Regions from separate parts of the Streptomyces sp. NPDC052036 genome, predicted to be linked through region 1. Evidence: predicted binding sites of a transcription regulator. Region 1 holds the regulator's gene; each other region holds the start of a gene.
What was found. Region 1 encodes HrcA, which represses chaperone genes, less so after heat shock. Its sites were predicted from a motif close to TTNGCACTCNGNNNNNCNGAGTGCNAA; they were not measured.
Positions count from the first base shown of each region.

Region 2: groES (co-chaperone GroES) is a predicted target of HrcA. The motif match lies at 1,532-1,558, and genes of this name have one in related genera.
Region 3: groL (chaperonin GroEL) is a predicted target of HrcA. The motif match lies at 1,885-1,911, and genes of this name have one in related genera.

Region 1 covers NZ_JBFAWW010000024.1:41,931-48,773, reverse strand. The annotation lists gene AB0L95_RS28195 (nitronate monooxygenase) at 1-708, opposite strand, end outside; gene dnaJ (molecular chaperone DnaJ) at 912-2,048, opposite strand; gene hrcA (heat-inducible transcriptional repressor HrcA) at 2,049-3,065, opposite strand; partial or broken gene AB0L95_RS28180 (MBL fold metallo-hydrolase) at 3,261-3,993, shown strand; gene AB0L95_RS28175 (DUF3097 domain-containing protein) at 4,040-4,849, shown strand; gene hemW (radical SAM family heme chaperone HemW) at 5,050-6,282, opposite strand; gene AB0L95_RS28165 (SpoIIE family protein phosphatase) at 6,427-6,843, opposite strand, start outside.
Region 2 covers NZ_JBFAWW010000027.1:22,895-29,737, forward strand. The annotation lists gene AB0L95_RS29590 (methyltransferase domain-containing protein) at 1-482, opposite strand, end outside; gene AB0L95_RS29595 (polysaccharide deacetylase family protein) at 707-1,489, shown strand; gene groES (co-chaperone GroES) at 1,704-2,012, shown strand; gene groL (chaperonin GroEL) at 2,160-3,785, shown strand; gene AB0L95_RS29610 (ester cyclase) at 3,891-4,598, opposite strand; gene AB0L95_RS29615 (SDR family oxidoreductase) at 4,727-5,500, opposite strand; gene AB0L95_RS29620 (MOSC domain-containing protein) at 5,590-6,264, opposite strand; gene AB0L95_RS29625 (LysR family transcriptional regulator) at 6,345-6,843, shown strand, end outside.
Region 3 covers NZ_JBFAWW010000002.1:61,581-68,423, reverse strand. The annotation lists gene groL (chaperonin GroEL) at 139-1,761, opposite strand; gene AB0L95_RS04365 (cold-shock protein) at 2,178-2,381, opposite strand; gene AB0L95_RS04360 (MoaD/ThiS family protein) at 2,833-3,108, opposite strand; gene thrC (threonine synthase) at 3,105-4,385, opposite strand; SAM riboswitch class I at 4,404-4,559, opposite strand; gene AB0L95_RS04350 (glucosyl-3-phosphoglycerate synthase) at 4,709-5,677, shown strand; gene AB0L95_RS04345 (trehalose-6-phosphate synthase) at 5,812-6,843, shown strand, end outside.

The sequences.
Region 1 (6,843 bases):
CAGCTGGGCCGCGCTCGCGCCCGCCGCGAGCACCGCGGCGATCTGGCTGCCGCGCATGAGGCCGCCGGCCGCGACGATCGGGATGCGTACGGCCTCGCGGATCTGGGCGACCAGGGTCAGCAGCCCGATGCCGGAGCCGTCGTTCTCTGCGCTGTCGCGGTGGGTGCCCTGGTGGCCGCCGGCCTCGACGCCCTGTGCGATCACCGCGTCGGCGCCCGCCTCCTGCACGGCGAGGGCCTCCTCGGCGGTGGTCGCGGTGACCAGGGTGAAGGTGCCCGCGCGGCGCAGGGACTGAAGGACCGAGGGGGCGGGGACGCCGAAGTGGAAGGAGACCGCCGGCACCGGGTCGTCGAGGAGGACGGCGAGCTTGGCGTCGTAGCCGTCGTCGCGGCCGCTGTCGGGGTCGCCCAGCTCGGCCTTGTACCAGGTGACCTCGCCGGCGAGCTGTTCGGCGTAGACCTCGACGGCGGCGGGGTCCGCCTGATCGGGCTGTGGCATGAACACGTTCACGCCGAAGGGACGCGCGGTGAGCCCGCGGAGCTGCTTGATCTCCTGGTACATGCCGTCGGCGGTCTTGTAACCGGCGGCGAGGAACCCGAGGCCGCCCGCCTCGGACACGGCGGCCACCAGCTGCGGCACGGAGGCTCCGCCCGCCATGGGGGCCTGCACGATCGGATGGCGGAGGAGATCGGTCGGCACGGAGGACATGACGGCATGTTGTCACGTCCTTCGAACAAGTCCGAATCCGGGCTTCCGCTGGCATATGCTCCCGGAAACGTCCGCCGGTCAGGGCGGTGGGAGGGTGCTCACGGGCGGCCGGAACGGGGTCGGGAGCGGCAGCCGACGGCACCCCGGGAAGCACACCGGCGCCGGTCCGATGGGACCGGCGCCGGTGTGGTGTCCGCGGAGGGTCAGCGCCCGTTGAAGGCGTCCTTCAGGCGTGAGAACAGACCCTGCTGTCCCGGCTGGAACTGGCCCTGCGGCCGTTCCTCGCCGCGCAGCTTCGCCAGCTCCCGCAGCAGGTGCTCCTGCTCGGGGTCCAGCTTCGACGGCGTCTGCACCTCGACATGCACGACCAGGTCGCCCCGGCCGCCGCCGCGCAGATGCGTGATGCCTCGGCCGTGCAGCGGGATCGACTGCCCGGACTGCGTGCCAGGACGGATGTCGACCTCCTCCATGCCGTCCAGCGTCTCCAGCGGCACCTTGGTGCCGAGGGCCGCCGCCGTCATCGGGATGGTGACCGTGCAGTGCAGGTCGTCGCCACGGCGCTGGAAGGTCTGGTGCGGCAGCTCGTGGATCTCTACGTACAGATCGCCGGCCGGACCGCCGCCGGGGCCGACCTCGCCCTCGCCGGCGAGCTGGATCCGGGTGCCGTTGTCGACGCCCGCGGGGATCTTGACGGTGAGCGTCCGGCGGGAGCGCACCCGTCCGTCGCCCGCGCACTCCGGGCACGGGTTCGGGACGATCGTGCCGAAGCCCTGGCACTGCGGGCAGGGCCGGGAGGTCATGACCTGGCCCAGGAAGGACCGCGTGACCTGCGAGACCTCGCCGCGGCCGCGGCACATGTCACAGGTCTGCGCGGACGTGCCGGGCGCGGCGCCCTCGCCGTTGCAGGTGTTGCAGACGACGGCCGTGTCGACCTGGATGTCCTTCGTGGTGCCGAAGGCCGCCTCGTCGAGCTCGATCTCCAGCCGGATCATGGCGTCCTGGCCCCGACGGGTGCGCGAGCGCGGTCCGCGCTGCGACGCCGTGCCGAAGAACGCGTCCATGATGTCCGAGAAGTTCCCGAAGCCGCCCGCGCCGAAGCCGCCCGCGCCCGCGCCGCCCGCCTGGGACAGGGGGTCGCCGCCGAGGTCGTAGACCTGCTTCTTCTGCGGGTCCGAGAGCACCTCGTACGCGGCGTTGATCTCCTTGAACCGCTCCTGCGTCTTGGGATCAGGGTTGACGTCCGGGTGCAGCTCGCGGGCGAGCCGACGGAACGCCTTCTTGATCTCTTCCTGCGACGCGTCGCGGCGCACGCCGAGTACGGCGTAGTAGTCCGTGGCCACTTACGACTCCGCCAGGATCTGTCCGACGTACCGTGCCACCGCTCGTACCGCTCCCATCGTTCCCGGGTAATCCATGCGGGTCGGTCCGACCACGCCGAGTTTCGCTACTGCCTCGCCGCCCGAACCGTAGCCCACGGAGACGACCGACGTGGAGTTGAGTCCCTCGTGGGCGTTCTCATGGCCGATGCGCACCCGCATGGCTGGATCCTTCGCCTCACCCAGCAGCTTGAGGAGCACGACCTGCTCCTCCAGTGCCTCCAGCACGGGGCGGATGGTGAGAGGGAAGTCATGCCCGAAGCGGGTGAGATTGGCGGTGCCGCCGATGATCAGCCGCTCCTCGGTCTCCTCCACGAGGGTCTCCAGAAGGGTGGAGAGCACCGTGGAGACCGTGCCCCGGTCCTCCGGTTCGAAGGCCTCGGGCAGGTCCTGCACAAGCTGCGGGACGTCTGCGAAACGGCGGCCGGCGACCCGGCTGTTGAGTCGCGCCCGCAGATCCGCGAGTGACGTTTCTCCAAACGGCGCGGGGCAGTCGATCATGCGCTGCTCGACCCGGCCGGTGTCGGTGATCAGCACGAGCATCACCCGCGCGGGCGCCATCGCCAGCAGTTCCACGTGCCGCACCGTCGAGCGGGTCAGCGAGGGGTACTGCACGACGGCGACCTGCCGGGTGAGTTGCGCGAGCAGACGTACCGTACGCGCCACGACGTCGTCGAGGTCGACGGCGCCCTCCAGGAAGTTCTGGATCGCGCGGCGCTCGGGCGAGGTCATCGGCTTGACGGCCGCGAGCTTGTCGACGAAAAGGCGATAGCCCTTGTCCGTGGGGATGCGTCCGGCGCTGGTGTGCGGCTGGGCGATATAGCCCTCGTCCTCCAGCGCGGCCATGTCGTTGCGCACGGTGGCCGGGGAGACGCCGAGGTTGTGCCGCTCGGTGAGCGCCTTGGAGCCCACCGGCTCCTCGGTGCCCACATAATCCTGGACGATCGCGCGCAGCACTTCGAGCCTGCGTTCACTCAGCATGCGCACACCTCCAGCGATCCGTTCCCCTTGACGCTTCCCCTGGCACTCTGTGCGGGTGAGTGCCAGCATCCCCGGGCCAAGTGTACGGCCGTCGGGTACGCCCCCGGCAAGGGCGGGCACCTGTGCCGTGCCGAGGTGTACCGACCTGTCCCGCCCTGTCCTGTCCGCCCGGGCGCCTGCGGATAGCGTCACCCCATGACAGTGTGGTGGGAAGAGGCCGGGTGGGAGGCGCTCGGCGCCCGGGCAGGGCGCACACGGCTGCCGGGATGGGACTGCACGGCGGGGCTGGTGGTCGGCGAGCACGGGGCCCTCATGATCGACGCCGGGTCGAGTCTCGGCGAGGGCGCGCGGCCGCACCGCGACACGGCGGCTGCTCGCGCAGCTCGGCGGGGACCTGCGTGTGACACATCTCGCGCTGACGCATCCCCACTTCGACCATGTCCTCGGGGCGGCGGCGTTCGCGGGCGCGGAGGTGTTCGGGGCGGTGGGCACGGACGCGGTGTTCGTCCGCGAGCGTGACGTGCTGGTCACGGACGCGGTGCGGCACGGTCTGGACGCGGCCGAGGCGGCCGAGGCCGGGGATGTGCTGGTGCGCCCGCACCAGCAGGTGTCGGGTGAACGCACGCTGGATCTGGGCGGGGTACAGGTGCTGCTGGCGCATCTGGGCCCGGCCCACACGGCCCACGACCTGGTGGTTCTCGTCCCCGGGGAGCGGGCGGTGGTGTTCTGCGGGGATCTTGTGGAGGAGTCCGGCGAGCCGCAGGCGGGCCCGGACGCGGCCCCCGCGCACTGGCCGGCGGCCCTGGACCGGCTGCTCGAACTGGGCGGCCGGGACGCGGTGTACGTGCCGGGGCACGGTGCCGTGGTGGACGCCGCGTTCGTCAGGGCGCAGCGCGACGGACTGGCGTCCCGTTTCGGCGTGTCGTGAGGTCTTCCTCAACCCCCGCGGCCGGGCTTCTCCTATCGTCATCCGAATGCGCCAGTACTCACCGGACCTGACCCCGCCGTGGAAGAAGCCCAAGCCTGTGCCGGAGGTCCCGGCGGACCCCGGTCTCGTGGTCGAGGAGCCGCGCACCGGTTTCTGCGGCGCGGTGATCCGCTGCGAGGCGGGCACGGTGACCCTGGAGGACCGCTTCGGCAAGCACCGGGTGTTCCCGCTGGAGCCGCGGGGGTTTCTGCTGGAGGGCCGGGTGGTGACCCTGGTGCGCCCGTCGAGCGCGCCGGTGCGTCCCACGCGCACGGCTTCGGGCTCGGTGGCCGTCCCGGGGGCGCGCGCGAGGGTGGCCCGCGCCGGCCGCATCTACGTGGAGGGCCGCCACGACGCCGAGCTGGTCGAGAAGGTGTGGGGCGACGACCTGCGCATCGAGGGCGTGGTGGTGGAGTACCTGGAGGGCGTGGACGACCTGCCGTCGATCGTGTCGTCCTTCGCACCGGGTCCGGACGCTCGGCTGGGTGTGCTCGTGGACCACTTGGTGCCCGGTACGAAGGAGTGGCGTATCGCCGAGTCGGTGACCAGCGAACACGCGCTGGTCGTCGGCCACCCGTACATCGACATCTGGGAGGCGGTGAAGCCGGCGGCACTGGGGATTCCCGGCTGGCCCCGGGTGCCACGCGGTCAGGACTGGAAGACGGGCGTGTGCCGGGCGCTGGGGTGGCCGGAGAACACGGGGGCGGCTTGGCAGGGGATCCTGTCGCGGGTGCGGTCCTACAAGGACCTTGAGCCGGAGTTGCTGGGGCGGGTGGAGGAGCTGATCGACTTCGTCACGGACAGCGGTGGGGCTTGACTCCGGGGAACGTCCCGAACTCGCCGTGCGACGCTGGTTTTGGAAGCGACCTCGACGACCATCGTGATCAGTGGCGACGGCAGCAGGCGGCCGGAGCGGGGCACGAGGTCACGCTCCAGGACCACCAAGTCCGGTACGGGCTCACTGGCTTCGTCGCGGACATCGACGTCCTGGGCCCGGAGGCGAGCCCACCGGAGTGATCAGTCGACCAGATCCCGCACCACCGCGTCCGCCAGCAGCCGCCCGCGCAGGGTGAGGACCCCCCGGCCCTCGTCGTACGGGCCCTTCTCCAGGAGCCCGTCCGTCAGTGCCCGGCGTGCGGCCGCGAGTCCCTCCTCCCGCAGCAGCGACAGCGGGACGCCCTCCCTCAGGCGCAGTTCCAGCAGGATGCGCTCCACCCGGCGGTCCTCCGCCGACAGGAGCTCCCGTCCGGCCCCCGGGGAGCGGCCCTCCGCCAGCGCCGCCGCGTACGCCCCCGGGTGCTTCACGTTCCACCAGCGCACGCCGCCCACATGGCTGTGCGCGCCGGGGCCCGCGCCCCACCAGTCGGCGCCGCGCCAGTACAGCTCGTTGTGCAGACAGCGGCCGGACTCCGACGTGGCCCAGTTGGAGACCTCGTACCAGTCGTAGCCCGCAGAGCCGAGCGCCTCGTCCGCGATCAGATAGCGGTCCGCGTGGACGTCGTCGTCCGTCATCGGTATCTCGCCCCGGCGGATGCGGCGGGCGAGCTGGGTGCCCTCCTCGACGATCAGCGCGTACGCCGAGACATGGTCGGGGCCCGCACCCAGCGCCGCGTCCAGGGAGGCCCGCCAGTCGTCGTCGCTCTCGCCCGGGGTGCCGTAGATCAGATCGAGGTTGACGTGCTCGAAGCCCGCCGTCCGTGCTTCGGCCACACAGGCCTCGGGGCGGCCCGGGGTGTGGGTGCGGTCCAGGATCTTCAGTACGTGGGGGCGGGCGCTCTGCATACCGAAGGAGATGCGGTTGAAGCCGCCCTCCCGGAGGGTTTCGAGATATGCCGGGTCGACCGACTCCGGGTTCGCCTCCGTCGTCACCTCGGCGTCCTCCGCGAGCCCGAACTCCTCACGGATCGCCCCGAGCATCCGTACGAGGTCCGACGCGTCCAGCAGCGTCGGCGTGCCGCCCCCGACGAAGACCGTGCGGACCTCGCGCGGGTCGTCGCCCAGTACCTTGCGGGACAGCCTGATCTCGTCGATCAGCGTCTGTGCGTAGTTGTCGCGGGACGCCAGCACCCCGCCCGTGCCGCGCAGCTCCGTCGCCGTGTACGTGTTGAAGTCGCAGTAGCCGCAGCGCGTCGCGCAGTACGGCACATGGAGGTAGAACCCGAGGGGGCGCTCGGCGGCTCCGGCGAGGGCGTGCGCGGGCAGTGCGCCGTCGTGGGGGACGGGCTCGCCGTCGGGGAGTGCGGAAGGCATGTCCTCCATTGTCCAGCACCGGGGACGTGACCGGTTTGGGGTGGCACGTCCCGGGTGGGGGCACGGCTCGGGTACGGCACGCCCTCGGGTGGGGCGCGCCTCGGGTGAGCCACGCGTTGGGTGGGGCGCCTTGGGTGGGGCGCGTCACTCCGCGCGCAGTACCAGCAGCGCCAGGTCGTCCTCCGGGGGCTTTCTCCCGAACTCGTGCACCAGGGTCCGGATCCGCTCCGCGATCAGCTCGGCGCTCAGCCCGGCGCAGCCGGCGAGCGCCGCCGCGAGCCCGTCCCCGTCGTCGAACTGGCGGGATCCGCTGCGCCGCTCGGTCACCCCGTCCGTGACGCACAGCAGCGTGTCGCCGGAGTACAGCTCGAACGTCTCGCACACATAGGTGACGTCCTCGACGACCCCGAGGAGGGTCTGCGGCTGGGCCACCACCCGTACGTCGCCGTCCGGGCCCAGCAGCAGCGGCAGCGGATGCCCGGCGGAGGCGAGCGTGCAGTGCACCCCGCCGTCGAAGGGGACCAGCTCGCCGTAGAGCAGGGAGAGGAAGCGCGCATGGGA
Region 2 (6,843 bases), on a different contig from region 1:
GAGACGTCCACCCGCGTGACATCGGCCTCGCGCACCTCGATCAGCGCGGACAGGCCGAGCGCCTCGGCGTTCGCCCGCGCCACCGCCGCGGTCAGCGGGTCGCGGTCCACGGCGAGCACCCGGATGCCGGCCCGGGCGAGGGCGATCGCGTCGCCGCCGATGCCGCAGCACAGGTCGGCGACGGAGGTCACGCCCATCGCCCGCAGCCGCTGCGCGCGATGGGCGGCGACCGTCGTCCTGGTCGACTGCTCGACGCCGTTCGGGGTGAAGAACATCCGCTGCGCGTCCTCGGCCCCGAACTTCGCCGCCGCCCGCTCGCGCAGCCGCGCCTGGGTGAGGGCCGCCGACACCAGTTCGGCGGGGTGCTCGCGGCGCAGCCGGGTGGCGACGGCCAGCTCCTCGGCCGGGGCGGTGCCGCGCACCTCGTCGAGGAGGGCGCGGCCCTCGGGGCCGAGGAGGGAGTCGAGGGAGAGGTCGTTCACGGGGCCATTGTCGGCCAGTCGGTGGACGGCGTGCGTCCGGCCGCGGTGTCGGCCCGCCGTGGCCCGCGTCGGCTGCGAGGATCCGACACCATGCGGCTCGTACGACAAAATGAACAAAAGCGTGCGAACGGTGACAGGAAACTTCTGGAGGAGGCCGCGGACGCGGGGTGCGCGGCGGCACATCCGGAGGACCAACCGTGAGGGGGCGGCGCCCGGTGCGGGCGATGGTCGCCGGAGTACTCGCCGCCGCGCTGCTGTCCGGCTGCGCCCAGTCCGTCGACCCCATCGAACGACTGGGCAGGAAGGCGGCCCAGCGGGTCCACCCCACGCACGCCCCCCACGGCCGGCCCTACCGGCGCTGGGGTCTGCCCGCCCCGCTCGCGCCCGCGCCCCGGCCCGACCGCCCCACGGGCCGGGCGGAGAAGCGCCTGCCGCCGGTGCTCGACCGCGTCCCCACCCATGACAAGGTCGTCTTCCTGACCTACGACGAGGGTGCCGAGGACGATCCCCGGTTCGTCGCCATGGTCCGCGAACTGCGGCTGCCGGTCAGCGTGTTCCTCACCGACAGCGCCGTGGATCCCGGCTATGCGCGCGTCGCACGGCTGCGGGCCGCCGGCGCGGTCATCCAGAACCGGGCCCTGCACGACGCCGCGCTGCGCGGCCGCCCGTACGACGAGCAGCGCGCGGAGATCTGCGGTCAGCGCGACCGGCTGAAGGCGCGGCTGGGCGCGCCCACCCGGCTGTTGCGGCCCCCGCGGGGCGGATACGACCGTACGACGCTGAAGGCCGCTGCGGACTGCGGCATCAAGGCCCTGATCCTGTGGCGTCCCGCCCGGGGCCCGGGGGCCGGCCGCCGGGGCCGGGGTGCGCCACCTCACTCGGGGGACATCGTCCTCGCCCATGAAGCCGGCCGCCCCCTCGCCTCGCTGGCCGTCGAGACGGCCCGGCTTCTGCGCCGTATTCAGGCAAGAGGGTTCACGGTGGGGCGCCTGGAGGACTACCTGTAGGCCGGGCCCGGACACCCTGTTCACGCGCCGCGCCACCGGCAATTGGCACTCCGCTTGACCGAGTGCTAATCACGGTCATAGTCTCGGCTCTGGCACTCCCCACTGGAGAGTGCCAATACGCGACGGGCAGGTCCGGCACCCGCGACGACGGATCCACCTGGTCGCCACCTCAGACAGTTAACCCCGTGAGATCTCCGAAGGGGGAGGTCGGATCGTGACGACCACCAGCTCCAAGGTTGCCATCAAGCCGCTCGAGGACCGCATTGTGGTCCAGCCGCTGGACGCCGAGCAGACCACGGCCTCTGGCCTGGTCATCCCGGACACCGCGAAGGAGAAGCCCCAGGAGGGCGTCGTCCTCGCCGTGGGCCCGGGCCGCATCGAGGACGGCAAGCGCGTCGAGCTCGACGTCAAGGTCGGCGACGTGGTGCTCTACAGCAAGTACGGCGGCACCGAGGTGAAGTACAACAACGAGGAGTACCTCGTTCTCTCGGCTCGCGACGTGCTCGCGATCATCGAGAAGTAATTCACCGAAGCAGACTGCTTCGAACTGCGCCCCTGGCCCCGCGACCGTTGATCAGCCGGGTGTCGGGGGCGCTGTTCGTTTTTCATCGCGATGGCGGCTGCTCCCGGGGAGCGGCCGGGGATCGCAACGAGAGGACTGAAACGCTCCATGGCGAAGATCCTGAAGTTCGACGAGGACGCCCGTCGCGCCCTCGAGCGCGGCGTCAACAAGCTTGCCGACACGGTCAAGGTGACGATCGGCCCCAAGGGCCGCAACGTCGTCATCGACAAGAAGTTCGGCGCCCCGACCATCACCAACGACGGTGTCACCATCGCCCGTGAGGTCGAGGTCGAGGACCCCTACGAGAACCTCGGCGCCCAGCTGGTGAAGGAGGTGGCGACCAAGACCAACGACATCGCGGGTGACGGCACCACCACCGCCACCGTGCTCGCCCAGGCGCTGGTGCGCGAGGGCCTCAAGAACGTCGCCGCGGGTGCTTCCCCGGCCGCCCTGAAGAAGGGCATCGACGCTGCCGTCGCCGCGGTCTCCGAGGACCTGCTGGCCACCGCGCGTCCGATCGAGGAGAAGTCCGACATCGCCGCCGTCGCCGCGCTGTCCGCCCAGGACCAGCAGGTCGGCGAGCTCATCGCCGAGGCGATGGACAAGGTCGGCAAGGACGGTGTCATCACCGTCGAGGAGTCCAACACCTTTGGTCTGGAGCTGGACTTCACCGAGGGCATGGCCTTCGACAAGGGCTACCTGTCGCCGTACTTCGTGACGGACCAGGAGCGCATGGAGGCCGTCCTCGACGACCCCTACATCCTCATCACCCAGGGCAAGATCTCCGCCATCGCGGACCTGCTGCCGCTGCTGGAGAAGGTCATCCAGGCCGGCTCCTCCAAGCCGCTGCTGATCATCGCCGAGGACGTCGAGGGCGAGGCCCTGTCCACCCTCGTCGTGAACAAGATCCGCGGCACCTTCAACGCCGTCGCCGTCAAGGCCCCCGGCTTCGGTGACCGCCGCAAGGCGATGCTGCAGGACATGGCGGTCCTCACCGGCGCCACGGTCATCGCCGAGGAGGTCGGCCTCAAGCTCGACCAGGTCGGCCTGGACGTGCTGGGCTCCGCCCGCCGCGTGACGGTCACTAAGGACGACACCACGGTCGTCGACGGCGGCGGCAAGTCCGAGGACGTCGTGGGCCGCGTCGCCCAGATCAAGGCCGAGATCGAGACCACGGACTCCGACTGGGACCGCGAGAAGCTCCAGGAGCGCCTCGCGAAGCTGGCCGGCGGCGTGTGCGTGATCAAGGTCGGCGCCGCCACCGAGGTGGAGCTGAAGGAGAAGAAGCACCGTCTGGAGGACGCCATCTCCGCGACCCGCGCCGCGGTCGAGGAGGGCATCGTCTCCGGTGGTGGCTCCGCGCTCGTCCACGCCGCGAAGGTGCTGGAGGGCGGCCTGGGCAAGACCGGCGACGAGGCCACCGGTGTCGCCGTGGTCCGCCGCGCGGTCGTCGAGCCGCTGCGCTGGATCGCCGAGAACGCCGGCCTGGAGGGCTACGTCATCACCTCCAAGGTCGCCGAGCTGGAGAAGGGCCAGGGGTTCAACGCCGCCACCGGCGAGTACGGCGACCTGGTCAAGGCCGGCGTCATCGACCCGGTCAAGGTCACCCGCTCCGCTCTGGAGAACGCCGCCTCCATCGCCTCCCTGCTGCTCACGACCGAGACCCTGGTCGTCGAGAAGAAGGAAGAGGAGGAGCCGGCCGCCGCGGGTCACGGTCACGGCCACTCCCACTGACGGCTGATCCTTCCGAGCCGACCGAGGCCCGGCCCCCTGAGAACGGGGCGCCGGGCCTCGGCGCGTTCCGCCGCGCGCGACAGCCCGGGGGCGAGGCCGCAGTCCTCAGTCCTCCAGCGCGTCGAGCGCGCCGAGCTGGTCCATCAGCCCCAGCTGGTCGTACTGCCACCAGATGTCGGCGATCTTCGCGTCCGGCCCGAACCGGAACAGGGTCATCCCGGTCATGGTGACCTGCCGTCCGGTGGGGGTGATCCCGAGGAACTCGCCCTTGTGCGTGGCATTCCAGGTCCACCGTGCGCAGACCCGCTCGCCTTGCGCGATCAGGTCCTGGGTGGTGAAGGCGAAGTCGAAGGCGTCCCGCCACATCCGGCACTCGCGCCGGATCGCGTCCAGTCCGATGGTGGCGTGCCGGTTGACGGGGTCGTGACTGTGGCAGTCCTCCGTGATCAGGTCGTTGAGCGGCGGCAGTTCGTCCGCCGCCGAGAGCGTGGCGAAGAAGCGCCGCACGGCGTCGACCCACAACTGCTCGTCGCGCACCACGTCGAGATCCATGAAGACGGGCATCTCGTCGCACAGGGCGACCATCTCCTGGAAGATCCTGCCGGTCTCGGGCAGGTTCGAGTTCCGCATCGCCTCCTCGTACGACGGGAACTCCACGAGTTCGACGAAGTGCGACCCGTCGGACCGGTCTCTGCCGACCAGGTCGTGCGTGGCCGTCCGTTTCCCCCGGGTCTGTTCGACCCATGCGTCGATCAGCCGGTTCATCTCCTCGAACCGGTCCGTCCTGCACTCGATGAGCTGTACGAAGGTCATGACGTCGCCTCCGGCGCGCTGCGTCCGGTTCGGTCAAGGCCATTTTCGCACCGGAGCGGCGAGGCCACCTCCCCCGTCACCTCCGTACGGAGCCTCCGCCCGTCACCTCCGCACGGAGCCCGCGCCCGTCACTGCGGCCCGTACTTGCGCCCCGTCCGGGAGCTGATCCCGCCGAGCAGCGCGCGCGGCGTCACCTTCGCCAGACCCATCAGCGCCTTGTACCGCGGGTCCGGGATCGACAGCGTCTTGCCCCGCGCCAGGTCCGCGAGCGCGGACGCGACCAGCTTGTCGGCGTCCAGCCACATCCAGCCCGGGATGTTGTCCGTGCCCATCCCGGCCCGCTGGTGGAACTCCGTACGGACGAAGCCCGGGGCCAGCGCCATCAGCCGTACGCCCGACCCGGCCATGTCCCGGGCCGCGCCCTGGGTGAACTGCACGACCCACGCCTTGGAGGCGCCGTAGGTGCCGCGCGGGACGAACGCCGCGACCGAGGCCACGTTCACGATGCCGCCGCGCCCGCGGGTGCGCATGGCCTCGGCCGCCGCGCTGGTCAGCCGCAGCACGGCCTCGCAGTGCACCTTCAGCATCCGCAGCTCGTCGGCCATCGCCACATCGAGATAACGGCCCTTGTTCCCGAAGCCCGCGTTGTTGACGAGCAGATCGACCGGGTTCCTGAGGTCGGACAGGCGCGCGGCCACCGCCTCGATGCCCTCGTCGGCGGCCAGGTCCGCGGTGAGCACCTCCGCCTCGATGCCATGGCGGTCGTGCAGTTCCGTCGCCTGCTCGCGCAGCCGCTTGGTGTCGCGCGCCACGAGGACGAGGTCATGGCCGTCGGCGGCGAGCCGCCGTGCGAACGCGGCGCCGATGCCCGCGGTCGATCCCGTAATCAGAGCCGTTGTCATGCGCCAACGATAGTGACCCGGACTGACGGAGTCCGCTCGCCCGACCGGGGATTTCACCGGCTCCACCGCCAACGTGCGCACATCTCGCGTCAGTTCCCCGAGGCGTGTTCGCGCGCGTACTCCCGTGCCGTCCTCGCGACGCCCGGGTGCAGTGCCTCGCCCGCCGCCAACAGACGGGGCAGCAGGTGCCGTTCCGTCGTCGAGGCCCGGAACTGGAGGGCGACCGTGATGTCGTGGCCGGGCCGGTGCACGATCTCCACGGGGTCACCGACCTGTATCTCACCCGGTGCGATCACCCGCAGATATGCGCCGGGCGCGCCCTGCCGCGTGAACCGTCTGACCCAGCCGCGCTCGCCCAGATGCTCCTGGAAGGTACGGCACGGTATGCGCCCCGAGGTCACCTCCAGCACGACCTCGGGTCCGATGCGCCAGCGCTCGCCGATCCGGGCGCCGGACACGTCGAGCCCCTCGGTGGTGAGGTTCTCGCCGAACGAGCCGTTCGGCAGCCGGCGGTCCAGCTCCCGCTCCCAGGCATCGAGGTCCTCGCGCGCGAACGCGTACACCGCCTGGTCGTCGCCGCCGTGGAACCGCAGGTCGCACACCGCGTCCCCGGCGACTCCGCTCGCGCCGACCCCCTGGGGCCCCGGCGCCGCCACCCGCACCGGCCCGTCCACGGGCCGCTTGTCGATACCGGTGAGCCCTTCGGGCTGGTCGGTGGAGGCGACGGACCTGGGCCGGCCGAGGTTTACAGAAACAAGCTTCATGCCCGCACAGTAGGGGAGCGGTGGTCAAAGCGTCGACGTGATTTGTGCCGCCGTACCCAAGATGCGCTTATGCTCACAGGGTGATCGAGGCCCGTCATCTCCGTGTGCTGCGCGCCGTGGCCGCCACCGGCTCCTTCTCGGGGGCGGGGCGCGAGCTGGGCTGCACCCAGCCCGCCGTCAGCCAGCAGATGAAGGCGCTGGAGACGTCCGTCGGCACACCCCTGCTCATCCGCACCGGCCGCGCGATGCGCCTGACCCAGGCCGGCGAGGCGCTGCTGCGGCACGCCTCGGGCATCCTCGCCGGGCTGACGGCCGCCGAGGAAGAGGTCGCCGCGATCGCGGGGCTGCGGGCCGGCCGCGTCCGTCTCGTCTCCTTCCCGAGCGGCAGCTCCACGCTCGTCCCCACCGCGCTGGCCGCCCTGCGCGCCGCGCACCCGGGAACCCGGGTCTCCCTGGAGGACGCCGAACCGCCGGAGTCCGTCGAGAAGCTGCGCGCGGGCGACTGCGATGTCGCGCTGGCCTTCCGCTACGAAGGTGCGGCGGGCGCGGAGGAATGGGACGACCTGTTCGTACGCCCCT
Region 3 (6,843 bases), on a different contig from region 1:
AGCAAACGCCGATTGCAGTACCCCGTATTCCGCACCCCGGCGCACCACGGGCGTGACCCCGGACACGCCCGAGGGCGGCACCCCCTGTCGGAACAGGGGATGCCGCCCTCGGTCAGGACGGTGATCGACCAGGGTCGATCAGAAGTCCATGTCACCGCCCGGCATGCCACCGCCGGCGGGCGCGGCGGCCTTCTCCGGCTTGTCGGCGATGACGGCCTCGGTGGTGAGGAACAGCGCGGCGATGGAGGCGGCGTTCTGCAGCGCGGAACGGGTCACCTTCGCCGGGTCGATGATGCCTTCCTTGACCAGGTCGACGTACTCGCCGGTCGCGGCGTTCAGGCCGTGACCCGGGGTCAGGTTGCGCACCTTCTCCACCACGACGCCGCCCTCAAGGCCGGCGTTGACGGCGATCTGCTTCAGCGGGGCCTCGAGCGCCAGCTTGACGGCGGCGGCACCGGTGGCCTCGTCGCCCTCCAGCTCCAGCTTCTCGAAGACCTGGGAGGCCTGGAGCAGGGCCACGCCACCACCGGCGACGATGCCCTCCTCGACGGCCGCCTTCGCGTTGCGAACGGCGTCCTCGATGCGGTGCTTGCGCTCCTTGAGCTCGACCTCGGTGGCGGCACCGGCCTTGATGACGGCCACACCGCCGGCCAGCTTCGCCAGGCGCTCCTGGAGCTTCTCGCGGTCGTAGTCCGAGTCGCTGTTCTCGATCTCGGCGCGGATCTGGTTCACACGACCGGCGACCTGGTCGGTGGAGCCGGAGCCGTCCACGATGGTGGTCTCGTCCTTGGTGATGACGACCTTGCGGGCGCGGCCCAGGAGGTCCAGGGTCGCGTTCTCCAGCTTGAGGCCGACCTCCTCGGAGATGACCTCGCCGCCCGTGAGGATGGCGATGTCACCGAGCATGGCCTTGCGGCGGTCACCGAAGCCCGGGGCCTTGACGGCGACGGACTTGAAGGTGCCACGGATCTTGTTGACGACCAGGGTCGACAGGGCCTCGCCCTCGACGTCCTCGGCGATGATCAGCAGCGGCTTGCCCGACTGCATGACCTTCTCCAGCAGCGGGAGCAGGTCCTTGACCGAGGAGATCTTGGAGTTGGCGATCAGGATGTACGGGTCGTCGAGGACGGCCTCCATACGCTCCATGTCGGTGGCGAAGTACGCCGAGATGTAGCCCTTGTCGAAGCGCATGCCCTCGGTGAGCTCGAGCTCCAGACCGAAGGTCTGCGACTCCTCGACGGTGATGACGCCTTCCTTGCCGACCTTGTCCATGGCCTCGGCGATGAGCTCGCCGATCTGGGTGTCGGCGGCGGAGATGGAGGCCGTGGAGGCGATCTGCTCCTTGGTCTCGACGTCCTTCGCCTGCTCCAGCAGGGCGGCGGAGACGGCCTCGACGGCCTTCTCGATACCGCGCTTCAGAGCCATGGGGTTGGCACCGGCGGCCACGTTGCGCAGGCCCTCGCGGACCAGCGCCTGGGCGAGCACGGTCGCGGTGGTCGTACCGTCACCGGCGACGTCGTCCGTCTTCTTGGCGACTTCCTTGACCAGCTCGGCGCCGATCTTCTCGTACGGGTCCTCGAGCTCGATCTCCTTGGCGATGGACACACCATCGTTGGTGATCGTGGGGGCGCCCCACTTCTTCTCGAGGACGACGTTGCGGCCCTTGGGGCCGAGCGTCACCTTCACGGCGTCCGCGAGCTGGTTCATGCCGCGCTCGAGGCCGCGCCGCGCCTCCTCGTCGAACGCGATGATCTTGGCCATGTGAAGTGGTCCCTCCAGGACTGGGGGTGATTACTTCGGACCGCGCCCGCGCCCGCGACGGACGGCCCCGGCCGGAGGTTCCTTGCCCCACCCGGTCCGTGGCCTCACCGACCCGGTCCTTCTTTGTCACTCTCACCTTCAGAGTGCTAACGCCAATGATTAGCACTCGCCCCCCGAGAGTGCAAGACGCTGCCCGCGAAGCGGGCTCGATGGGGGGTGGTGGCCGGGTGACGGGTGGGCGCACGGCGCGCCCGCGAAGCGCGCTCGCCGGAGGGCGCGCAGCAGCCCCCGCCGCGACTCCCCGCGCGCCCCCGTCGCGTCCGGACCCATCGGATCCGGACAGACCGAGGGGCTCGTATCCCGTACGGGATACGAGCCCCTCGACACGTCGAACAGTTCAGTCGTCGGCGCGCAACTCAGCCGGCCAGACGGACCATGTCCGCCTGCGGCCCCTTCTGACCCTGCGAGATCTCGAACTCGACCCGCTGGCCCTCTTCCAGGGTGCGGTAGCCGTCCATCTGGATCGCGCTGTAGTGGACGAATACATCCGCACCACCGTCGACCGCGATGAAGCCGTACCCCTTCTCCGCGTTGAACCACTTGACGGTGCCCTGAGCCATGCCTAACTCCCCTATTACTGGCCCTTGCACAGATCCACACTTCGCGGATCCGGGTCAGACCTCACCCCCCAACGGTTGGGGGCGTGCGCCGGAACGCGTCGACCGCGGCTGAATGTATCTGTCCAACTGCCGTGTGCAACAGGTCAATCGGACGAGAATTCCGGGCACGACCGGTCGGGAATGTACTAAGAATTCACCCGAATTCAGGGCAAGTCGGGCCCGACAAAAGGAATGGATGGCGCAAAACCCCTGCCTACTTTGGCTGCTTCTTGTCGGACGGGCGGCAGGGACACCGGTTGTCCGACCGGAAAACGGGGAGCGAGTTCCCCAACTGTACCGTGCTCAACCATGCAGAATTGCCCCCTCCGCTTCTGTCACGGAGAGGGCAATTCGGTGAACTCTCGGTACTCGACCTTACCGAGGGTAATGGTCGCGCGGGGATGAACGGCCGTCAGCCACCCGCGACAGCCGGGATGATGGAGACGCCCACGCCGTCCGGGGTGGCCGTCTGAAGGCCCTGCTCGAAGCGGACGTCGTCGTCGTTGACGTACACATTGACGAAGCGGCGCAGCTTGCCCTGGTCGTCGAGGACGCGGGCGGCGATGCCGGTGTGGTTCTTCTCCAGGTCGGCGATGACGTCGGCGAGGGTCGCGCCCTCGGCGGCGACCTCGGCCCGGCCTCCGGTGTAGGTGCGCAGGATGGTGGGGATGCGAACGGTCACGCTCATGCGAGGCCAGCCTCTCGGAAGGAGTCCAGGGTCGGACGGATCGTCGCGGTGAGGCCGGTGCCCGCCACCGCGTCCAGGGTCTTGAGGCCGTCGCCGGTGTTGAGGACGACGGTCGTCTTCGTCGGGTCGAGCGCACCGCTCTCGACCAGCTTGCGGGTGACGCCCACCGTCACACCGCCCGCCGTCTCCGCGAAGATGCCCTCGGTGCGGGCGAGCAGCTTGATGGCGTCCACGATCTGCGCGTCCGTCACGTCCTCCACGGCCCCTCCGGTGCGGCGCGCGATGTCGAGGACATAGGGACCGTCCGCCGGGTTGCCGATCGCCAGCGACTTGGCGATCGTGTCCGGCTTCTGCGGCCGTACGACGTCGCGGCCCGCCTTGAACGCGGTCGACACCGGGGAGCAGCCCTCGGCCTGGGCACCGAAGATCTTGTACGGGCGGTCCTCGACCAGCCCGAGTTTGATCAGCTCCTGCAGCCCCTTGTCGATCTTCGTGAGCTGGGAGCCGGAGGCGATCGGGACCACGATCTGGTCCGGCAGCCGCCAGCCCAGCTGCTCGGCGATCTCGTACGCCAGGGTCTTGGACCCCTCCGCGTAGTACGGGCGCAGGTTGACGTTGACGAAGCCCCAGCCCTCGCCGACCGGGTCGCCGATCAGCTCCGAGCAGAAGCGGTTCACATCGTCGTAGTTGCCCTCGATGCCGACCAGCTCGCCGCCGTAGACCGCGGCCATGACGATCTTGCCCTGCTCCAGGTCGTGCGGGATGAAGACGCAGGAGCGGAAGCCGGCCCGGGCCGCCGCGGCGCCCACCGCGCCCGCCAGGTTGCCGGTGGAGGAGCAGGAGAGGGTGGTGAAGCCGAAGGCGCGCGCCGCCTCCAGCGCCTGGGCGACCACGCGGTCCTTGAAGGAGTGCGTCGGGTTGCCGGAGTCGTCCTTCACATACAGACCGCCGGTCACGCCCAGCTCGCGCGCCAGGTTGTCGGCCTTGACCAGCTTGGTCCAGCCGGGGTTGAGGTTCGGCTTGTCGGCGACGTCCGCCGGGACGGGCAGCAGCGGCGCATAGCGCCAGATGTTCGCGGGGCCCGCCTCGATGCGCTTGCGCAGCTCCTCGGTGTCGTAGCCCGAGAAGTCGTAGGCGATCTCCAGCGGGCCGAAACACTCCTCGCAGGCGAAGACCGGACCGAGGGGCACCCGATGGCCGCACTCGCGGCAGGACAGAGCCGCGGCGGGTCCGAGATTCACGGAGTCGGTGCTGCTTACAACTGTCTGCACAGCCATGTCAGGCGAGGCCCTTTCTCCTCATCTTCCTCACGACGCATCTCGCCGTGAGACGGATTTGGCACCTTCCCTAGCCGGGAGCCTCGCGGAGACGATCACATGGATCTACGAGAACCGGCTGGAGGGTTGCCGGGGCTTCATCGGGCCGTGTCCCTCTGCCCCTCTGGATGAGCTGTATGCGGTTGTTTCACTGCTGTCAGCAGCGGCGACCCCCGACATGCGATGGTCACCGGCGTTGTTCAAGACTGTAACCGAAGGCCAGGACAGTTGAGATAGTCGTCCGACCCGCGAGATGGATCACCGCATGTAAGGAGCCGCAGACTGTGCTGGAAGAAGTCGAGCGCTGGCTGAGCACCCGCTCCTGGACCGCGGCCGATCGCCCGATCCACCAGATCCTGGCCGCCAAACGCGCCTCGGGTTCGTCGGTCAGCGTCGTGCTGCCCGCACTGAACGAGGAGGAGACGGTCGGCGAGATCGTCGCCGTGATCCGCCATGACCTGATGCAGCAGGTTCCGCTCGTCGACGAGATCGTCGTCGTCGACTCCGGCTCCACGGACCGCACTTCCGAGGTCGCCGCGGCGGCCGGCGCGACGGTGGTGCACCGCGACGCGATCCTGCCGCGCGTTCCGGCCGTGCCCGGGAAGGGCGAGGTGCTGTGGCGCTCGCTCCTGGTCACCCGAGGGGACATCGTCTGCTTCGTCGACGCGGATCTGAGGGAGTTCTCCTCCGACTTCGTCTCCGGGATCGTGGGCCCACTGCTCACCGACCCGGGCGTGTGCCTCGTGAAGGCGATGTACGACCGGCCGCTGGCCCTGCCCGGTGAGCCCGCCACCGGCACGGCGGCCGGCCAGGGCGGCCGGGTCACCGAGCTGATGGCGCGCCCGCTGCTCAATATGCACTGGCCGCGGCTGGCCGGTTTCGTCCAGCCGCTCGGCGGCGAGTACGCCGCCCGCCGCTCCCTGTTGGAACGGCTCCCGTTCCCGGTCGGGTACGGGGTGGAGCTGGGCATGCTGGTCGACTCCCTGCATCTGGTGGGCCTGGACGCCCTGGCCCAGGTCGACGTCGGGGTGCGCCTGCACCGCCACCAGGACGGCCAGGCGCTGGGCCGCATGGCCGCGGAGATCTACCGCACCGCGCAGCTGCGGCTGGCCCGGGGCCATCTGGTGCGCCCCGCCCTCACCCAGTTCGAGCGTGTCGAGGGCCGCTTCGAACCACGGACGTACTCGGTGGACACGGAGGAGCGGCCGCCGATGGCGGAGATCGCGGAGTACACGGACCGGCGGGCGGCCTGAGCCGTCCGGTCCGGGCACACCCTGGGGAACCCGGGGGAACCAAGCCCATGGCGCCCCCTTTGTATTTGTATACGGTTCCGCAGACGGCCGAAGGGAACGTTTGAGCGTTTTCGGCTCGGGCTAGGTTTCGTGGCATGGCTTCGAATGCGGCTTCCGTTCTGGTGGCGTCCAACCGCGGCCCGGTCTCGTACGTACTGGACGAGAGCGGACAGCTCACGGCCAGGCGCGGCGGGGGCGGACTGGTCTCCGGTCTGTCAGCCATCGGCCCCGACGCGGACGCGGTGTGGGTCTGCTCCGCGCTGAACGACAGCGACCGGGAGGCCGTCCGGCGCACGGCGGGCAGGCTCGATCCGGCCGACACCGGCGGCCAGCGCGTACGGATGCTCGACATCGACGCGCAGATGCACGCGGACGCGTACAACGGCATCGCGAACTCGGTCCTGTGGTTCGTGCACCACATGCTGTACCAGACGCCGCTGGAGCCGGTCTTCGACGCGGAGTTCCGGCGGCAGTGGGCGGCGTACGAGACCTACAACCGGGCGTTCGCCGAGGCGCTCGCCGAGGAGGCGGCCGAGGGCGCGGCGGTCCTGGTCCAGGACTACCACCTCACCCTGACCCCCCGGATGCTCCGCGAGCTGCGGCCCGACCTGCGGATCGGCCACTTCTCGCACACGCCGTGGGCACCGCCGGAGTACTTCCGTCTGCTGCCCGACGACATCGCCGCGCAGGTGCTCGGCGGGATCCTGGGCGCGGACCGGGCGGCGTTCCTCACCCAGCGGTGGGCGGACGCGTTCACAGACTGCTGCCACGCGGTCCTCGGCCCCGGCATCCCCTCGGGGACGCGCATCGGCGTCCACGGGCTGGGTGCCGACGCCGAGTTCCTGCGCGAGCGGGCGCACCGGCCGGACGTGGAAGAGCGGATGCGGGCCCTGCGGCAGCAGATCGGCACGGCCCCCGACGGCACGCCCCGCAAGGCGGTCGTGCGGGTGGACCGCACGGAGCTGTCGAAGAACATCGTGCGCGGGCTGCTGGCGTACGAGGAACTGCTCCAGTCGCGTCCGGAGTGGCGCGAACGGGTCGTCCATGTGGCGTTCGCCTACCCCTCCCGGCAGGACCTGGCGGTCTACCGCGACTACACGGCGGAGGTCCAGCGGGTGGCGGCGGAG